Regions from separate parts of the Streptomyces sp. NPDC020731 genome, predicted to be linked through region 1. Evidence: predicted binding sites of a transcription regulator. Region 1 holds the regulator's gene; the other holds the start of a gene.

Evidence for each region. Region 1 encodes HspR, which represses chaperone genes until heat shock. Its sites were predicted from a motif close to TTGAGNNNNNNNNNCTCAA; they were not measured.
Region 2: a site for HspR is predicted at 7,569-7,587, ahead of lon (endopeptidase La). Genes of this name have one in related genera too.

The regions. Positions count from the first base shown of each region.
Region 1 is NZ_JBIRTN010000008.1:252,551-261,649, forward strand. It holds gene clpB (ATP-dependent chaperone ClpB) at 1-728, opposite strand, end outside; gene ACH4VX_RS15050 (pyridoxamine 5'-phosphate oxidase family protein) at 856-1,272, shown strand; gene ACH4VX_RS15055 (hypothetical protein) at 1,441-1,776, opposite strand; gene ACH4VX_RS15060 (helix-turn-helix transcriptional regulator) at 2,087-3,106, shown strand; gene ACH4VX_RS15065 (LuxR C-terminal-related transcriptional regulator) at 3,103-4,080, shown strand; gene ACH4VX_RS15070 (LuxR C-terminal-related transcriptional regulator) at 4,043-5,074, opposite strand; gene ACH4VX_RS15075 (sugar ABC transporter substrate-binding protein) at 5,364-6,470, opposite strand; gene ACH4VX_RS15080 (heat shock protein transcriptional repressor HspR) at 6,747-7,196, opposite strand; gene dnaJ (molecular chaperone DnaJ) at 7,202-8,383, opposite strand; gene grpE (nucleotide exchange factor GrpE) at 8,420-9,088, opposite strand; gene dnaK (molecular chaperone DnaK) at 9,085-9,099, opposite strand, start outside.
Region 2 is NZ_JBIRTN010000002.1:352,623-361,721, forward strand. It holds gene ACH4VX_RS04355 (DUF6104 family protein) at 210-389, opposite strand; gene ACH4VX_RS04360 (multifunctional oxoglutarate decarboxylase/oxoglutarate dehydrogenase thiamine pyrophosphate-binding subunit/dihydrolipoyllysine-residue succinyltransferase subunit) at 674-4,474, opposite strand; gene ACH4VX_RS04365 (ATP-binding protein) at 4,766-5,878, opposite strand; gene ACH4VX_RS04370 (response regulator transcription factor) at 5,875-6,615, opposite strand; gene ACH4VX_RS04375 (spermidine synthase) at 6,741-7,430, opposite strand; gene lon (endopeptidase La) at 7,610-9,099, shown strand, end outside.

The sequences.
Region 1 (9,099 bases):
AGGTCGAGGGCGACGAGCCGCTTGTTCTTCAGCGACTCGGGGACGTCGCCCTTGACGATGCGCTGGGCGAGGCCTTCGACGACGGCGGTCTTGCCGACGCCCGGCTCGCCGATCAGCACCGGGTTGTTCTTGGTGCGGCGGGACAGCACCTGGACGACGCGCCGGATCTCCTGGTCGCGTCCGATGACGGGGTCGAGCCTGCCCTCGCGGGCGGAGGCGGTGAGATCGGTGCCGAACTTCTCCAGGGCCTTGTACTGGCCCTCGGGGTCGGCGGTGGTCACCCGGCGGGCTCCTCGCGTCTTCTGGAAGGCGTCCTGCAGCTTCTTCGCGGTGGCGCCCTGCCGGGCGAGCACCTCGCCGGCGGCTCCACCCTTGGCGGCGATGCCGATGACCAGGTGTTCGGTGGAGAGGTACTCGTCGCCGAGGTCGCGGGCGCGGGACTGGGCGTCCGCGATGACGGCGAGCAGTTCGCGGTTGGGCTGGGGCGGTGCGACGGTGGAGCCGGTGACGCTCGGCAGGCCGGCGAGGATGCGCTCGGCCCCGGAGCGTACGGCGGCCTGGTCGGCGTCGACCGCGGCGAGCAGGTCCGTGATGTTCTCGTTCTCCTGCCCGGCGAGCAGGGAGAGCAGCAGGTGGGTGGGGGTGAGGTCGGGGTGCCCCTCGGTCACGGCCCGGTTCCCGGCGGCCTGCAGCGCTTCCCGGCTCCGGTTGGTCAGCTCGGCGTCCACGTGTCCGTTCTCCTCCTTGCGGTGACCCTCAGCGGCCTTTGTGGCTGACTCGGTCAGCGTACACAAACTTGAGTCTATTCCACTCAAGGTGCGCCTCGGGAGGGCCACGGCGGTTAAGTTCCGGTCCATGGCCACCACGTACTCGGTAGATCCGGGCGATCCGGACGCGTCGTATCTCGGCTTCTGGCGCGAGAAGCACCTGTGCACGCTGACCACCCTCCGTCCGGACGGCACCCCGCACGTGGTGCCCGTCGCGGTGACGTACGACCCCCGGGCGCGTCTCGCCCGGGTGGTCGCGAACGAGTCGAGCGCGAAGGTGCGGCACGTGCTGGCGGCGGGGGACGGGGGTGCTCCCGTCGCGGTGTGCCAGGTGGACGGCCGGCGGTGGGCGACGCTGGAGGGGCGGGCGGTGGTCCGTACGGAGCGGGAGCGGGTCGCGGAGGCGGAGCGGCGGTACGCGGAGCGCTACGGGCGGACACCGCGGCCGAATCCGTCCCGGGTGGTCATCGAGATCGCGCTCACGCGCGCGATGGGGCGCGGGTGAGGCCGGCCGTACGGTTCGTACGCCGAGCGATGGCTTCCGGCCATCACTCGACCGGGCCGATACCCGGAAATGTCCTGGAAAACTGCAGCGGCGTCACCGTGTTCAGGTCACGGTGACGCCGCTGCGGGGGGAAGCACCTGCGCGATCTTTTACGACGGGGGAATCGCGTCAGGCACTGCGGGGGGTGGCCGAGATGGTCCGGGGGGCAGGGGAGTCGGACTCCACCTGCCGATGGTCCCGCTGGTCCAGGTTCACAAAGATCATTCCGTACCGGATGGCACACCGTACGGGCTTCGGCGCCCCCCTGGGCCGCCGCAGGCACCGGTACGCCCGTACGTCCCCGTCCTCGTCGCGGGTGACGACGACCGGCTCACCGAAGACGGTCACCATCAACGAGTCGCCGCTGTGGGGGATGGCGGTGACCAGATCGATGAAGTGCCATCCTGATCGGTAGGCGGTCGCCATCTCCCTGCGGAAGGAGCGGTCGTCGGGTGGAGTAGTCATGTCAAGCCCACACGCTGTCGTCCGTGCGCGCGGGGCCGGCCGCCCACACGCTGTCGGCCGCGCCCGTGTCCTGCGCGACGATCGGCGGCCACACGCTGTCCGCCCGGACGTCTCCCTTCGCCCCGGAGAGGCCGCCCGCTAGTCCGAAGGCCACACCGACGGAGAAGGCGGCGACAAGCACCGAGCGAAGCATTTTCTTACCCATAGTCGGCTTCGTCCTCACTTGAAGGTCCCCTCTGTCCCCCGTCGAGTACGACGATGGCTCATTCGGGCACATCATGGCCACACGATCGGTGCATCATGTTCCTGCATGTTCAGGACCCTGTGGGGTGGAGATTTGGGAACAAAACAGACTAAGGCGGCACATCCTCACGCGGTGACCGAGCTGTGCGACGAGGGGGTGCGACTGTACGCGAATGCTCTCCGCGCGGGACGTATCACCCGCGCGGACGTGGAACCCGCGCCCTGCTTGATGGATTTCGCCCTCCTTCATCCGGATCCCGACGATGCGCAGTGGTTGCGTCCGGTGCTTCCCTCGATCGCGCTGTCCCAGCGATTGAGCCCCATAGAACGGGAGATCACCGAGCGCCGGCGCCTGTCGATAGAACTTGCCGACACTTTCGAGCCGTTCATGTCCCTGAGCGCCCAGGAGATCGCCCCCACCCACTCGATCACGGTGCTCGAGGGCAACGACCGCATCAACAGCGCACTGGACCTGGCCACCGCACAGTGCCGGACGGAGATGCTCACCGTCCAGCCGAGCGGGCGCCGGCCCGAACGCAGTCTGCTGCAGGGATTCGAGCGCGACCGGCTGCTCACCGAACGCGGCGTGCGCATGCGCACCCTCTACCAGCACACCGCCCGGTTCAACCCCGAGCGCCTGTCCTACGTGGAGCAGTTCACCAACGGCAGGGCGGAGTACCGCACCATCGACGAGCTGGTGGAGCGCCTCATCATCTGCGACGAGACGGTCGCCTTCATCCCGGTGCGCGACGACCGCCAGGTCGCCCTGGAGCTGCGGCACACCGGCCTCGTCCGCTACCTGATCAAGGTCTTCGAGTTCATGTGGAGCCGCGCGGTCCCGCTGACCGCCGGCACCCCCTACGAGACGGCGCCCGACGGCATACCGGAGATACAGCACTCCATAGCCAAGCTCCTGGTGGAGGGGCACGTGGACGAGGCCATCGCCCGCCGCCTCGGCATGAACGTACGGACGTGCCGCGCCCACATAGCCAAACTCGCCGCCACCCTCGGCAGCGGCAGCCGGGCCCAGCTCGGCTACCTCATCGCGGAGTCCGGGATCCTCAACCAGGAGGGAGCACCGCGGTGACCTCGCCGGCGCACGCGGAGCACGGGGCGGAAGAGCTCTGCGCCCCGGGTGCCGCCCTGTACGAACGCGCCCTGCGGGAGGGACGGGTCACCGCGCGGGAGGCGCGGGAGGCGCCCTGCCTGGCCGGCCTGGGCCTGCTGCACCCCTCGGCGGACGACCGGGACGCGTGGGAGCCCGTGGCGCCGCACATCGGCCTGCACCGCCTGCTGCGCGCCTCCGCGGACCGGATCGCCGACGAACGGCGCCGGGAGGAGCGGCTGGCCGGGATGCTCGTACCGCTGCTGGCCGGCGGACACGACGACGCCCGGGCGACGCCCACGCTCACGCTGCACACCACGCGCGAACACATCGGCGAGGCCATCGACGAGGCGATGACCGACGCCCGCGAACTCCTGGCCATCCAGCCCCGCAGCACGTACGCCCGCGTCACCCCGGCCTCCCACGAGCCGGCGATCCGGCGCGACCAGGCGCTGCTCGACCGCGGTGGCCGTATCCGTGTCCTGTACCAGCACACGCTGCGGCACGCCCCCGGGATCGCCGCCCGCTACGAGCGGCTGCGCGGTGACGTGGAGGCCCGCGGCCTGGACGAGGTCACCGAGCGGCTCATCGTCGTCGACCGCGCCGTCGCGTTCGTCCCCGCCCGCGCCGACCGCGCCGCGGCGCTGGAGATGCGGCACCCGGCGATCGTCGGGTACCTCGCCACCACCTTCGACCGGCTCTGGCGCCTGGCCACCCCCATGTACCCGGAGACCGTCCCGCAGCCCTCCGTCAACGGCGTCACGCCCCGCCAGCACGCCATCGCCGAGCTGCTCGTCGAGGGACACACCGACGCCGTCATAGCCGACCGGCTCGGGATGAACATCCGCACCGCCCGCGTCCACATCGCCAAACTCGCCGCGATGCTGGGCAGCCGGAGCCGGGCGCAGCTGGGCTATCTCATCGGGCGGTCCGGGATCCTCGACCGGGCAGAGTGACGGCGGGGCGCCGGAAGCCGTCCAGGCCGGCCTGGGCGATCCGCACGCCCAGCTGCGTACGGCTGGCCGCGCCCAGCGTCTCCGACAGACGGGCGATGTGGGCCCGGCAGGTCCGCACGCTGATGCCCAGGCGCTCCGCGATCACCGCGTCCTGGTGGCCCTCCGCGAGCAGGGCCGCGATGGACTGCTCCCGGTGCGAGACGCCCTCGATGCCGGTGTCGGGCAGCGGGGCGGTCAGCGGGATGGCGAGCCGCCACAGCCGGTCGAAGACCGTGCCCAGGTACTCCACCAGCGCCGGGTGGCGCAGCTCCAGCGCCATGGTGCGCTCGGTGTTGGCGGGGATGAAGGCGACCGTGCGGTCGAAGAGGATCAGCCGCTCGATCACCTCGTCCAGCGTGCGCGCCTCCACCGCGTCGCCCATCAGCTCCAGATAGCTGAGCAGCCCGTGCCCGTGCCGGGCGACGTGCGTGTACAGGTCCCGCATGCGCACGCCCCGGCCGCGCAGCGCCGTCGCCCGGTGCAGGCCCTCCGACAGCTCCGCCTCGCGCCGGATGCCGCCCGGCTGGACGGTGAGCACCTCGGTGGTGCACGCCTGTGTCGCCTCGTCCATCGCGGCCTGGATGCGGGCCAGCCCGTCCAGCACCCGGATGGCCGGGCCCTCCGCCGCCGACGGCGAGGCGGGCACCTGGCGGCCCAGGCCGGCGTACCGCTCGAAGGCCTCGACGGCCGAGCCGACCCGGCGCTGGCTCGCGTTCACCTCGTCGTACACCCCGCGCAGCAGCCGGGTCATGACCTCCTGCGGGGCGGTGGGGACGAGCCAGTCCATGTCGTCGGGATCGGGGTGCAGCAGAGCCAGTTCCAGCAGACAGGGCACCGGCTCCGCGTCCCGGCGCGGCAGCCGTCCGCGCCGTACGGCCCGGGAATACACGCGATCCCCGGCCTCGCACAGTCGGTCAGCACCGTGTGGATGCCCGTCCGTCCCGTGCCCGGCCATCGCCCATCCCACCCCCGGTTCAGCCACTTTCCGCAGCGCAACTATGCGCGGCCGGAACCGGCTGTGCAACACGGACCCGGCCCGGCGCCGGTCGGAAGACCGGCGGGTGGCCGGATCAGGGAGCGGGGGCCGGCGGGGGAGCACCTCCCCCGCCCTTCAGGCAGTGAGGGGAGCATCGCAGGGCGGAGGAGGGCGCCGGGGTCCGCGAGCCCGGCCCGGGCCCGGTACCGGGCCCCGGTACCCGGCCCCGGTCAGGGGACCGGCGGGTGGCCGGATATCGACGGGGTCGCTACTTCAGCTTGACCGCCTCGCAGGCCGCCGCGAACGCCGCGGTGCAGATGTCCGAGACGTCGTAGATCTCGTCGGCGACCACGGTGTCCTCGATGTTCTCCTTCGTCAGCGCGATCACGGGCACGAGCTGCGCCGGGATGCCCTTGGTCGTGGGGCTGTCCACCCGTTCGCGGGTCAGCGCGTCGAACTGGATGTCCTTGCCCTGGACCTTCGCCACGGCCATCTCCGCGGCGCTCTCGGCCTCGTCCGGGTAGGACTTGTACACGCTCATGTACTGCTCGTCGGCGAGGATCCGCTGCACCGCCGCGAGTTCGGCGTCCTGGCCGCTGATCGGGGGCATCTCGGTCACGCCGGCGGCCTCCAGCGCCTTGACGATGCCGCCCGCCATGCCGTCGTTGGCGGAGTAGACCGCCTTGATGTTGTCCGCGCCGATCGCTTCGATCGCCTCGGTCATGTTGGCCTGGGCGTTCTCCGGCTTCCAGTCCTTGGTGTCGTAGGACTTGGCGATCGTCACCTTGCCCTTGAGCTCGGAGAGCGCGCCCGCCTTGAACTGCTTGGCGTTGGGGTCGGTCGACGAGCCGTTCATCATCACGATCTTGTCGGTGATGCTGAGGTCGTCCCCGAGGGACTCCAGCAGGGAACGGCCCTGCACCTCGCCGACCAGCTCGTTGTCGAAGGAGATGTACGCGTCGATCGGGCCCTCGGCGAGACGGTCGTAGGCGATGACGGGGATGCCCGCGTCCTTGGCCTTCTGCACGCTGTCCGCGATGGTGTGCGCGTCGACCGCGTCCAGCACGATGACGTCGACCTCGTCGTCGATCATCTGCTGCATCTGGCTCGCCTGCTTGTCGGCGTCCGCCTCGGCGTTGGCGTACTCGACGGTGCCCTTCTTGTTGGTGAGCGACTCCACCTTCGTCTTGAAGATGGGGTAGTCGAACTGCTCGTACCGGGTGTTGGCCTTCTCCGGGAGCAGCAGGCCGACGGTGACGTCGTCGCCCTTGCTCGGGCTCGCGTCGTCGCTGCTCCCTGTCGCGTTGAGCACGCCGCATCCGGCGAGCATGACGGACATGGAGGTGGCGGCCACGGATATGGCGATACGACGCATGCGAGGGCTCACTTCAGGTGCGTTTTGGACGTGGGCACAGCTTTGCGGCCCATGTGACTGAAAAGCCAACGCTTCAGCCCCCGCCGGCGTCAAGGGCAGCCACTTAACGAGATGGACACAGCACGGTGCGCTGAACTCGTGAGAGACCTGCGGATGTCCGGCGAGGATCATCTGGACACGCAGCCATACGATAGTCACACACGTGTCTGCGCATAAGCCGGGAGGCCCGGAGGTTCACTCAACCTCCGGGCCTCCCACCGCACTTCACATCCGCGCCTAGTCCGGCTGCTGCCGCTTGGGCCGCCACACCACCAGCGCGCTGGTCTGCTGCATCTCCTGGTACGGCACCAGGTCACGGCGGTACGAGGCGTGCACCGCGGCCTCGCGCTGGCGCATCGCCGCGGCGGCCCCGTCGAGGGCGTTCTCCAGTTCGGCCGCGCGGGCCTGGAGGGCGGCGACCTGGTTCTCCAGTTCGATGATGCGCTTGATTCCGGCCAGGTTGATGCCCTCGTCCTGCGACAGCTGCTGCACCTGACGGAGCAGTTCGATGTCACGGGCCGAGTAACGGCGGCCCCGGCCGGCCGTGCGGTCCGGCGACACAAGACCCAGCCGGTCGTACTGGCGCAGCGTCTGCGGGTGCAGGCCGGAGAGCTGGGCCGCCACCGAAATGACATAGACCGGGGTGTCCTGGGTCAGTTCATACGGATTGCGTCGACGGCCGTCCATGCAGATCAAGCTCCCTTCGCGGCCTGGAACAGCTCCGCCCGAGGATCGTCGTCCGCGGTCGCCTCGCGATACGCCTCCAGCGCGTCACGAGCCTTCCCCGCCACGTCCTTGGGAACACTCACCTCCACGGTGACCAGCAGATCACCGCGGGTACCGTCCTTGCGGACCGCGCCCTTGCCGCGGGCCCGCATGGTGCGCCCGTTGGGCGTGCCCGGCGGCAGCTTCAGCGTGACCGGCGGACCGCCCAGCGTCGGGACCCGGACCTCGCCGCCGAGGGCGGCCTCGACGAACGTCACCGGGACCGTGACGGTGAGGTTGTCCTCCTTGCGGCCGAACACCGGATGGCTGCCGACGTGCACGACGACATACAGATCACCGGCGGGGCCGCCGCGCTCGCCCGGCGCCCCCTTGCCGCGCAGCCGGATCCGCTGGCCGTCGCTGACGCCCGCGGGGATGCGCACCTGCATGGTCCGCGAGGACTTGGCCCGGCCGCTGCCCTTGCAGATCTCGCAGGCCTCCTCCGCGATCAGACCGCGGCCCTTGCAGTCGGGGCAGGGGTCGGTGAGCGAGAAGCCGCCGCCGGAACCCCGCGCCACCTGGCCGGTGCCGACGCAGGTCGGGCACACACGCGGTGTGCCGTTCTTGTCGCCGGTGCCCGAACAGGCCTTGCAGGGCGCCTGCGACGACATCCGCAGCGGGACCGTCGCACCCTCGATCGCCTCGGTGAAGCTGAGCGTCACCTCGGACTCGATGTCCTGGCCGCGCCGCGGCTGGGTACGCGTGGTCCCGGCGCCGCCGCGGTTGAACAGGCCCCCGAAGACGTCACCGAGGCCACCGCCGCCGAAGCCGCCGCCCGCCTGCTGGCCGCCGGCCTGGCCCCCGAAGAGGTCACCCAGGTCGAAGTTGAAGGAGCCGCCGCCCGCGCCCGGCCCCGGACGGAAGCCGCCGTTGCCGAAGAGGGCGCGCGCCTCGTCGTACTCCTTGCGCTTCTTGGGGTCGCCGAGGACGTCGTTCGCCTCGGAGATCTCCTTGAACCGCTCCTCCGCCTTGGCGTTGCCCTTGTTGGCGTCCGGGTGGAACTCGCGGGCGAGCTTCCGGTACGCCTTCTTGATCTCGGCCTCGGTGGCGTCCTTGGGGACGCCGAGGACCTTGTAGAAGTCCTTCTCGATGAAGTCCTTGGTGCTCATCCCCGACGTCCCTCCTTCCCTGCGTCGACTCCCGCGTCAGCCCTCGTCCGGGCCACCGCTCTCCTTGTTCTCCGGATCGGCCTGCGCCTCGGTGCTCTCCTCGGCCGGCTTGACCGTCTGCGCACCGGGCTGCGGCTCGGCGACGGCCACCCGCGCGGGGCGGATGGTGCGCTCGCCGATGCGGTACCCCGGCTGCAGAATCGCCACGCACGTCGTCTCGGTGACGTCCGGCGCGTAGCTGTGCATCAGGGCCTCGTGGATCGTCGGGTCGAAGGGCTCGCCCTCCTTGCCGAACTGCTGGAGGCCCATCTTGGCGATGACCGTCTCCAGCGACTCCGCGACGGACTTGAAGCCGCCGACCAGCTCGCCGTGTTCCCGCGCGCGGCCGACGTCGTCGAGCACGGGGAGCAGCTCGCTCAGGAGGTTCGCCACGGCGACCTCCTTCACCGCGATCCGGTCGCGCTCGACCCGGCGCCGGTAGTTCTGGAACTCGGCCTGGAGGCGCTGGAGGTCCGCCGTGCGCTCGCTGAGCGCCGTGCGCGCCTGGTCCAGCTGGGCCACCAGTGCCGCTTCCTGGCCCGTGTCCCCGGCCGGGGCCGCCCCCTCCTCCGTGGAGGGCTGGGCGGCGGCCTTCGGCTCGGCTTCGTCGGAGGGGACGTCGGGCTGCTGCGACTGCTCGTCGAAGCCCGGGGTCTCCTCGGTCACGCCGCACCGTC
Region 2 (9,099 bases), on a different contig from region 1:
AGTCAAGACACTCGTTCTGGTGATCCGCCGGCCTGTGGCCGTGCCGATGGTGATGGTGGTGTGCACCGGTGTCGGTGTCGGGCGGGGGTGTTCGCGCTGCCCGGCGTTTGCGGGGTGCCGTCGCGCCCACCCGCGCCGCCCCAGCGGCACGACTGCCCGCGGGGACGGGGCGGTGGTGTGTGGCTGTCCGTGGTCGGCGAGGGGGTGTTCTAGTCCTCGTCCTCGTCGTCCAGGCGGGCCAGCCAGGTGGCGAGGCGTTCCACCGGGACCTCGAAGTCGGGGTTGAGGTCGACGAAGGTGCGCAATTGCTCGGCCAGCCACTCGAAGGTGACCTCCTCCTCCCCGCGCCGCTTCTCCAGTTCCTCGATGCCACGGTCCGTGAAGTACATGAGGACAAGGATATGTGCGGGAAAACGGGCGGGGCGCCCCCCCCGGGGCGGGGGGGGGGCCCCCCCCCGGCCCCCCCCCGGGCCCCCCCCAAGAACCCCCCCCCCACCAGCGCCAGCACCGGCGGGGGGGGCGGCGCGGGGCCCGCCCCCCGCGCCCGCCGCCCGCTGCGCCGCGCCCCCGCCCCCGGGGGGGGTTAATCCGATTTCCCCTGTTTTCCGGGGGCGGGGGGGGGGGGCCCCCCCCCGGGGGGGGGGGGCCCCCCCCGCCCGCGTACGGCCTCCGGTTACGCCTCGAAGACCTCGCGCACCAGCTGCTCCTGCTCGGCCTGGTGGCGCTTCGCGGAGCCGACCGCCGGCGACGAGCCGTGCGGCCGCGAGATGCGGCGCAGACGCTCGTCGTGCGGGACGTCGGCGCCGACCGCCAGGTCGAGGTGGTCGATCAGGTTGAGCGCGATGAACGGCCAGGCACCCTGGTTCGCCGGCTCCTCCTGGGCCCACAGGTACTTCTCGGCGTTCGGGTACTTCTTGATCTCCGCCTGGAGCTCCGCACCCGGCAGCGGGTACAGGCGCTCGATGCGGATGATCGCCGTATTGGCAGCATCGGCGTCCGTCGCGCCGCGCTTCTGCCGCTCGGCCTCGAGGTCGTAGTAGACCTTGCCGGCGGTGAAGACGACCTTCTTGACCGCGGCCGGGTCGACCGAGGCGTCGCCGATGACCGGGCGGAACTGACCGGTGGTGAACTCCTCCGCCTTCGCCGCCGCGGCCTTCAGGCGCAGCATCGACTTCGGGGTGAAGACGACCAGCGGCTTGTGGTGCGGGTTGTGCGCCTGCCACCGCAGGAGGTGGAAGTAGTTCGACGGCGAGGTCGGCATCGCGACCGTCATGTTGTTCTGGGCGCAGAGCTGCAGGAACCGCTCCGGGCGGGCCGAGGAGTGGTCCGGGCCCTGGCCCTCGTAGCCGTGCGGGAGGAGCAGGACCACACCGGAGGTCTGGGCCCACTTCTGCTCGGCCGACGAGATGAACTCGTCCACGACCGTCTGCGCGCCGTTGACGAAGTCGCCGAACTGCGCCTCCCAGAGCACGAGCGCGTCGGGGCGGGCCAGCGAGTAGCCGTACTCGAAGCCCATCGCCGCGTACTCGGACAGCAGGGAGTTGTAGACGTTCAGCCGCGACTGGTCCTCGGAGAGGTACTGCAGCGGCGTGTACTCCTCGCCCGTGCTGCGGTCGATGATGACCGCGTGGCGCTGGCCGAAGGTGCCGCGCTGGGAGTCCTGGCCGGCGAGCCGGACCGGGACGCCTTCCAGGAGCAGCGAGCCGAGGGCGAGGGTCTCGCCCATGCCCCAGTCGATGGTGCCGTCCTCGACCATCGCCGCCCGGCGCTGCAGCTGCGGCAGCAGACGCGGGTGGACGGTGATGTGGTCGGGGATGTTCACCTGGGACTCGGCGATCCGCTTGACGACCTCCGTGGTCACCGCGGTGTTCACGGCGACCGGGAACTCGGCCTGCGGGTCCGGGGACTCGACCGACGCCGGCTGCGAGGTGGCCTCGCGGACCTCCGTGAAGACCTTCTCCAGCTGGCCCTGGTAGTCCTGCAGCGCCTGCTCGGCCTCTTCCAGGGTGATGTCGCCGCGACCGATGAGGGACTCGGTGTACAGCTTGCGCACCGAGCGCTTCTTGTCGATCAGGTCGTACATCAGCGGCTGGGTGAAGGCCGGGTTGTCCGACTCGTTGTGACCGCGGCGGCGGTAGCAGATGAGGTCGATCACCACGTCCTTGTTGAACGCCTGGCGGAACTCGAAGGCCAGGCGCGCGACGCGCACGACCGCCTCCGGGTCGTCGCCGTTCACGTGGAAGATCGGGGCCTCGATCATGCGGGCCACGTCCGTCGCGTACATCGACGAGCGCGACGACTCGGGCGCGGCCGTGAAGCCGACCTGGTTGTTGATGACGACGTGGACCGTGCCGCCGGTGCGGTAGCCGCGCAGCTGCGACATGTTCAGGGTCTCGGCCACCACGCCCTGGCCCGCGAAGGCCGCGTCGCCGTGGATCGCCACCGGCAGGACGGTGAAGTCCGTGCCGCCCTTGCCGATGATGTCCTGCTTGGCGCGGGAGACGCCCTCCAGGACCGGGTCCACCGCCTCCAGGTGCGAGGGGTTCGCGACCAGGGAGACCTTGATCTGCTCGCCGTCCAGGCCGGTGAAGGTGCCCTCGGCGCCCAGGTGGTACTTCACGTCGCCGGAGCCGTGCATCGACTTCGGGTCGAGGTTGCCCTCGAACTCGCGGAAGATCTGCGCGTACGACTTGCCGACGATGTTGGCCAGCACGTTCAGCCGGCCGCGGTGGGCCATGCCGATGACGACCTCGTCCAGGCGGGACTCGGCGGCCGAGTCCAGCACCGCGTCCAGCAGCGGGATGACGGACTCGCCGCCCTCCAGGGAGAAGCGCTTCTGGCCGACGTACTTCGTCTGCAGGAAGGTCTCGAAGGCCTCCGCCGCGTTCAGCCGGCGCAGGATGCGCAGCTGCTCCTCGCGCTCCGGCTTGGTGTGCGAGCGCTCGATGCGGTCCTGGATCCACTTGCGCTGCTTGGGGTCCTGGATGTGCATGAACTCGACACCGGTGGTGCGGCAGTACGAGTCGCGCAGCACGCCGAGGATGTCGCGCAGCTTCATCAGGGACTTGCCGGCGAAGCCGCCGACGGCGAACTCGCGCTCCAGGTCCCACAGGGTGAGGCCGTGCTCGACGATGTCCAGGTCGGGGTGCTTGCGCTGGCGGTACTCCAGCGGGTCGGTGTCGGCCATGACGTGGCCGCGGACCCGGTAGGAGTGGATCAGCTCGAAGACACGGGCGGCCTTGGTGACGTCGTCGTCGTGGGAGGCGTCGATGTCCTTGAGCCAGCGGACCGGCTCGTAGGGGATGCGCAGCGCCTCGAAGATCTCGTCGTAGAAGTTCTTCTCGCCGAGGAGGAGGTTCGCCACCGCGCGGAGGAACTCGCCGGAGGCGGCGCCCTGGATCACCCGGTGGTCGTAGGTCGACGTGAGCGTCATGACCTTGGAGATGCCGAGCTTGTTCAGGGTGTCCTGGGAGGTGCCCTGGAACTCCGCCGGGTAGTCCATGGAGCCGACGCCCATGATCACCGACTGGCCGGGCATCAGGCGCGGCACGGAGTGGACGGTGCCGAGGCCGCCGGGGTTGGTCAGGGAGACCGTGACGCCGGTGAAGTCGTCCATCGTCAGCTTGTTGTCGCGGGCGCGACGGACGATGTCCTCGTAGGCCTGCCAGAACTCGAAGAAGTTCAGCGTCTCGGCCTTCTTGATGGCCGCGACGACCAGCTGGCGGTCGCCGTTGGGCTTCACCAGGTCGATGGCCAGACCGAGGTTGATGTGCTCCGGCTTCACCAGGGTCGGCTTGCCGTCCACCCGCGCGAACGAGTTGTTCATCGCCGGCATGGCCTTGATGGCCTGCACCATCGCGTAGCCGATGAGGTGCGTGAAGGAGATCTTCCCGCCCCGGGCCCGCTTGAGGTGGTTGTTGATGACGATGCGGTTGTCGAACAGCAGCTTCACCGGGACCGCGCGCACGGACGTGGCCGTGGGCAGCTCCAGCGAGGCGTCCATGTTCTTCGCCACGGCGGCGGACGGGCCGCGCAGGGTGACCTGCTCGGGACCGGTCCCGGCCTCGCTCGCGGGCTCGGCCTTGGGCTTGGCGGCGGCCGGCTTGGCGGCGGGCGCGGCGGCCTTCGCCGGAGCGGGAGCCTGGGCCGGGGCGGCAGGCGCCTCGGCGGCCGGCTGCGCAGCCGCAGGAGCGGGCGCGGCGGGTTGGGCCGGGGTGGTGGGCTGGGCCGGGGTGGTGGTTCCCGCGGCCCCCGCGGCCGCGGTACCCGCCGGAGCCGAGGTCGCAGGCGCGCCCGGCTTGTAGTCGGCGAAGAAGTCCCACCAGGCTCGGTCCACCGAGTTCGGGTCCTGGAGGTACTGCTGGTAGATCTCGTCGACGAGCCATTCGTTGGCACCGAAGGCCGCAGCGGGGTTCTTACCCGCTTGGTCGGTGTCGGTCGAGATGCTCGAGTTACTGGGGGACTGTGGCGACACGGCGTCAACCGCCCTCTTCCGCTTCGCAAGATGATGGACAGCGGAAATAAAGGCTACGCCCCCAAGAGGGAGAAGGTCAGGCCGGGCCCGTTCATCGTCGTGTAAGTCACATCGCGGAGCGTGTTTCGGCGCGGGAAATGGCGGGAAACAACCGTGGTTTCGATTCTTCGGGCCGCATCAGGGATCGCTCAGCCGGGCCCCGACGCGCAGCTCGCGCGGGCCTGTGCCTGATCACACGTGTCCGTCAGCGCGAACACGGATGGATCTTGCGGCTCCGCTTCGAACTTTACGTCAACTTGGTACGGATGACGCTCCCGGAAGAGTGATGAGGATCCGGCAGCCCCGCTCGGATTCGGCCACTCCGATCCGGCCGCCGTGCAGATCGACGGCCCAGCGGGCGATCGCCAGGCCGAGACCGGTGCCGCCGTCGCTGCCCGGACCGTGCGGGCGGTTGACGTTGCCCCGGTTGAACCGCTCGAAGACGCGGTGCCACTCGGCCCGCGGAATGCCGGGACCCTCGTCCAGCACCTCCAGCTCCAGCGACTCCGGCCGGTCCCCGCGCCGCGCCCGGACCGTCACCCGGCCGTGCGGCGGGCTGTGCTTGACCGCGTTGTCGATCAGGTTGGCGACGACCTGGTGGATGCGCTCGGGATCGGCGTGCGCGACGAGCTCCGGCGGCGACACGTCGAGGTGCAGATGGACGTCCGTACGGGTGTGGCTGCCCGATCCGGAGGCCATGCCCGCCCGGGCCGAGGAGACCATGTTGGCCTCCTTCAGCACGCCGGACAGATACGGCCACACCTCGAACCGCCGCTTCTTCAGCGGCACCACGCCGTTGTCCAGGCGGGACAGGTCGAGGAGCGTCTCCACGAGGCGTCCCAGCCGCTCGGTCTGCTTCAGGGCCGTGCGCATCGTCTCCGGATCGGCCTGCGTGACGCCGTCGACGATGTTCTCCAGCACCGCGCGCAGGCCCGCGATGGGCGTGCGCAGCTCGTGCGAGACGTTGGCGACCAGCTCCTTGCGTCGGTGGTCCTGGGCCTCCAGCTCGTCGGCCATGACGTTGATCGTCCGGGCCAGGTCGCCGAGCTCGTCCCAGCGGTTCTCGCGCACCCGGCGGGTGTAGTCGCCGTGCGAGATGGAACGGGCCACGGCGTTCATGTCGTCCAGCGGCGCGGTGAGCGAGTGCGCCACGAACTGGGTGATCAGCAGCGTGGCGATCATCGAGAAGATCGTGATGAAGCGCAGTTCCGTCTTGGTGTGCACGGCGATCACCGACAGCCCCGTGGTGATCAGGACCGAGACGACGACCAGCGCACCCAGTTTGGTCTTGATCGAGAACGGACGTACACCGCCCCAGGACCGGCGTGCCCCGGGGCCTCCGCGTCCGGCCGGACCGTCGCTCATGGCGTCGGCGTCTCCAGGGCGTAGCCCACGCCGTGCACGGTGCGGATGCGCTCGGCGCCGATCTTCCGGCGCAGCGCCTTGATGTGGCTGTCGACCGTGCGGGTGCCGGAGGCGTCCGCCCAGTCCCACACCTCGGCCAGCAGCTGCTCACGGGAGAGCACCGCGCGGGGGGTGTTCGCCAGGCACACCAGGAGGTCGAACTCGGTGGGCGTCAGATGGACGTCCTCGCTGCGCACCCGCACCCTGCGCTGCGCGTGGTCGATCTCCAGTTCGCCCAGGCGCAGGATGCCGCTGCGCGGGGTCGTCGCCGCGAGGGCCGCCCGCTCCATGCGGCGCAGCAGCACATGCACGCGTGCCGCCAGCTCCCGCATGGAGAAAGGCTTCGTCATGTAGTCGTCGGCGCCGACGCCCAGCCCGACCAGCATGTCGGTCTCGTCGTCGCGCGCGGTGAGCATCATCACCGGCACCGGCCGCTGGGCCTGCACGCGCCGGCAGACCTCCAGACCGTCGAAGCCCGGCAGCATGATGTCGAGGATCAGCAGGTCGGGCTGCCAGGCCTCCGCCGTGTCCACCGCGGACGGGCCGTCGCCCGCCGTTTGCACCAGGAATCCCTCGGCACGGAGGCGAGTCGCGATGGCGTCCACGATCGTCGCGTCGTCCTCGACCACCAGGACCCGGCGCTGGGCGCCGGGGGTGGTCGTGGCCGTGCCGTTGTGGGAGGTGTGTGTCTGCTCCATCGCCCGCCCCTGAGGTGTGCTTTTTCCGGAATCCGTGGGGTGATCCGTCGTCTGCGCATCACTGCGATTGACGCTTGAATGATCCGCGTCAGGGCAGCAGCGTACGGGGAGTCACCGCGCCTTTGCTATCCAGGGCGGACGCCGATGTGCACGACGTCCGGAACGCCCCGGGCAACGGGGATCTCTTCGGTACGCACCTGTTGGAACCCGGCATTCCGCAAGGTTCCCTCGAATTCCGGTGACGGCTTCGCCGACCACACGGCGAGTACCCCGCCCGGCCTCAACACCCTTGTGCAGGCGGCCAGTCCGACCACCGAGTAGAGCCCGTCGTTGTCCTCGGTGACGGTCCAGCCGGGCCCGTTGTCGATGTCGAGGCAGAGCGCGTCGAACGTGTCCGACGTCTCATCGAGGTAACGGACGAGATCCGTCTCGATGATCTCCGTACGCGGGTCGGCGAGGGCCCGCGCGGAGAGCCCGGCCAGCGGTCCCCCGCGGTGCCATCCGATGACGGCCGGTTCGCGTTCCACCACGGCGATCCGCCCCCAGCGGGGCTGCCCGGCGGCGTGTGCGAGCGAGAAGCCGACCCCGAGGCCGCCGATCAGGACGTGCGGGTTCGCCGCGCGCGCGTCGAGGGCGGCCAGGGCGGCGTCGACGAGCCGCCGTTCCGAACGGCCGTCGGAGGTGTCCATCAGGAAGCAGCCGTTGGCGATGATCTGCAGCAGGTCACCGTGCCTGCGCAGCACGACCTCGCCGTACGGGCCCTCGCGGCGGTCCAGGACTTCGGGAGGTTCGGGAATGTCGTACGGGGTGGACATGCGTTCATCCTGGCAGCTTCCTCCCCGGTGCCGAAGGCCCGGGAGGTGCCCCATGGCGGCGACCACGGTCTTCCGCGCCCGGAAAGGTGATCGCTCAGAGCGAACGCGACTGTGGGAACATTCGGCGGCTCACGTGCATTGAGTCGGCATAGCTCAACTTGACTGCCGAAGGGGAGATCATGGCTGCTGAGTCCACACCGCTCGCCCTGCCAGTGCTGCCGCTCGATGACGAGGTCGTGCTGCCCGGGATGGTGGTTCCGCTGGACCTGAGCGATTCCGAGGTGCGCGCCGCGGTGGAGGCCGCCCAGGCCGCCGCCCGGACCGAGGCGGGGAAGCCCAGGGTGCTGCTGGTACCACGCGTCGACGGGACCTACGCCGGTACCGGCGTGCTGGGCACGGTCGAGCAGGTCGGCAGGCTGGCCGACGGCGATCCGGGCGCCCTGATCCGCGGCCGGGGCCGCGTGCGCATCGGCGCCGGGACGACCGGGCCGGGCGCGGCGCTGTGGGTGGAGGGCACCCGCATCGACGAGAGCGTGCCGGACCCGTTGCCCGGTCACGTGACCGAACTCGTCAAGGAGTACAAGGCGCTCGCCACCGCCTGGCTGCGCAAGCGAGGTGCCTGGCAGGTCGTCGACCGGGTCCAGGCCATCGACGACGTCTCCGCGCTCGCCGACAACTCCGGCTACTCGCCGTTCCTGACCACCGAGCAGAAGGTCGCCCTGCTGGAGACCACCGACCCGGTGGCCCGGCTGAAGCTCGCCACCCAGCAACTGCGCGACCACCTCGCCGAGCAGGACGTCGCCGAGACCATCGCCAAGGACGTCCAGGAGGGCGTCGACAAGCAGCAGCGCGAGTTCCTGCTGCGCCGCCAGCTCGAAGCCGTACGCAAGGAACTGCGGGAACTCAACGGTGAGCAGGAGGGTGAGGAGTCCGACGACTACCGCGCCCGCGTCGAGGCCGCCGACCTGCCGGAGAAGGTCCGCGAGGCCGCGCTCAAGGAGGTCGACAAGCTGGAGCGGTCCTCCGACCAGTCGCCCGAGGGCTCCTGGATCCGCACCTGGCTCGACACGGTCCTGGAGCTGCCGTGGAACGAGCGCACCGAGGACGCCTACGACATCCGGGGCGCCCAGGCGGTCCTGGACGCCGAGCACGCGGGCCTGGCGGACGTGAAGGAGCGGATCACCGAGTACCTGGCGGTGCGCAAACGGCGCGGCGACCGGGGCCTGGGCGTCGTCGGCGGACGGCGCGGCGGCGCCGTGCTCGCCCTCGTCGGCCCGCCCGGCGTCGGCAAGACCAGCCTCGGCGAGTCCGTCGCCCACGCGATGGGCCGCAAATTCGTCCGCGTCGCCCTCGGTGGCGTCCGCGACGAGGCCGAGATCCGCGGCCACCGCCGTACGTACGTCGGTGCCCTGCCCGGCCGGATCGTGCGGGCGATCAAGGAGGCCGGGTCGATGAACCCGGTCGTGCTCCTCGACGAGATCGACAAGGTGGGGTCGGACTTCCGGGGCGACCCGGCCGCCGCGCTCCTCGAGGTCCTCGACCCGGCGCAGAACCACACCTTCCGGGACCACTACCTGGAGGTCGAGCTCGACCTGTCCGACGTCGTGTTCCTCGCGACGGCCAACGTCCTGGAAGCCATCCCGGAGGCCCTGCTCGACCGTATGGAGCT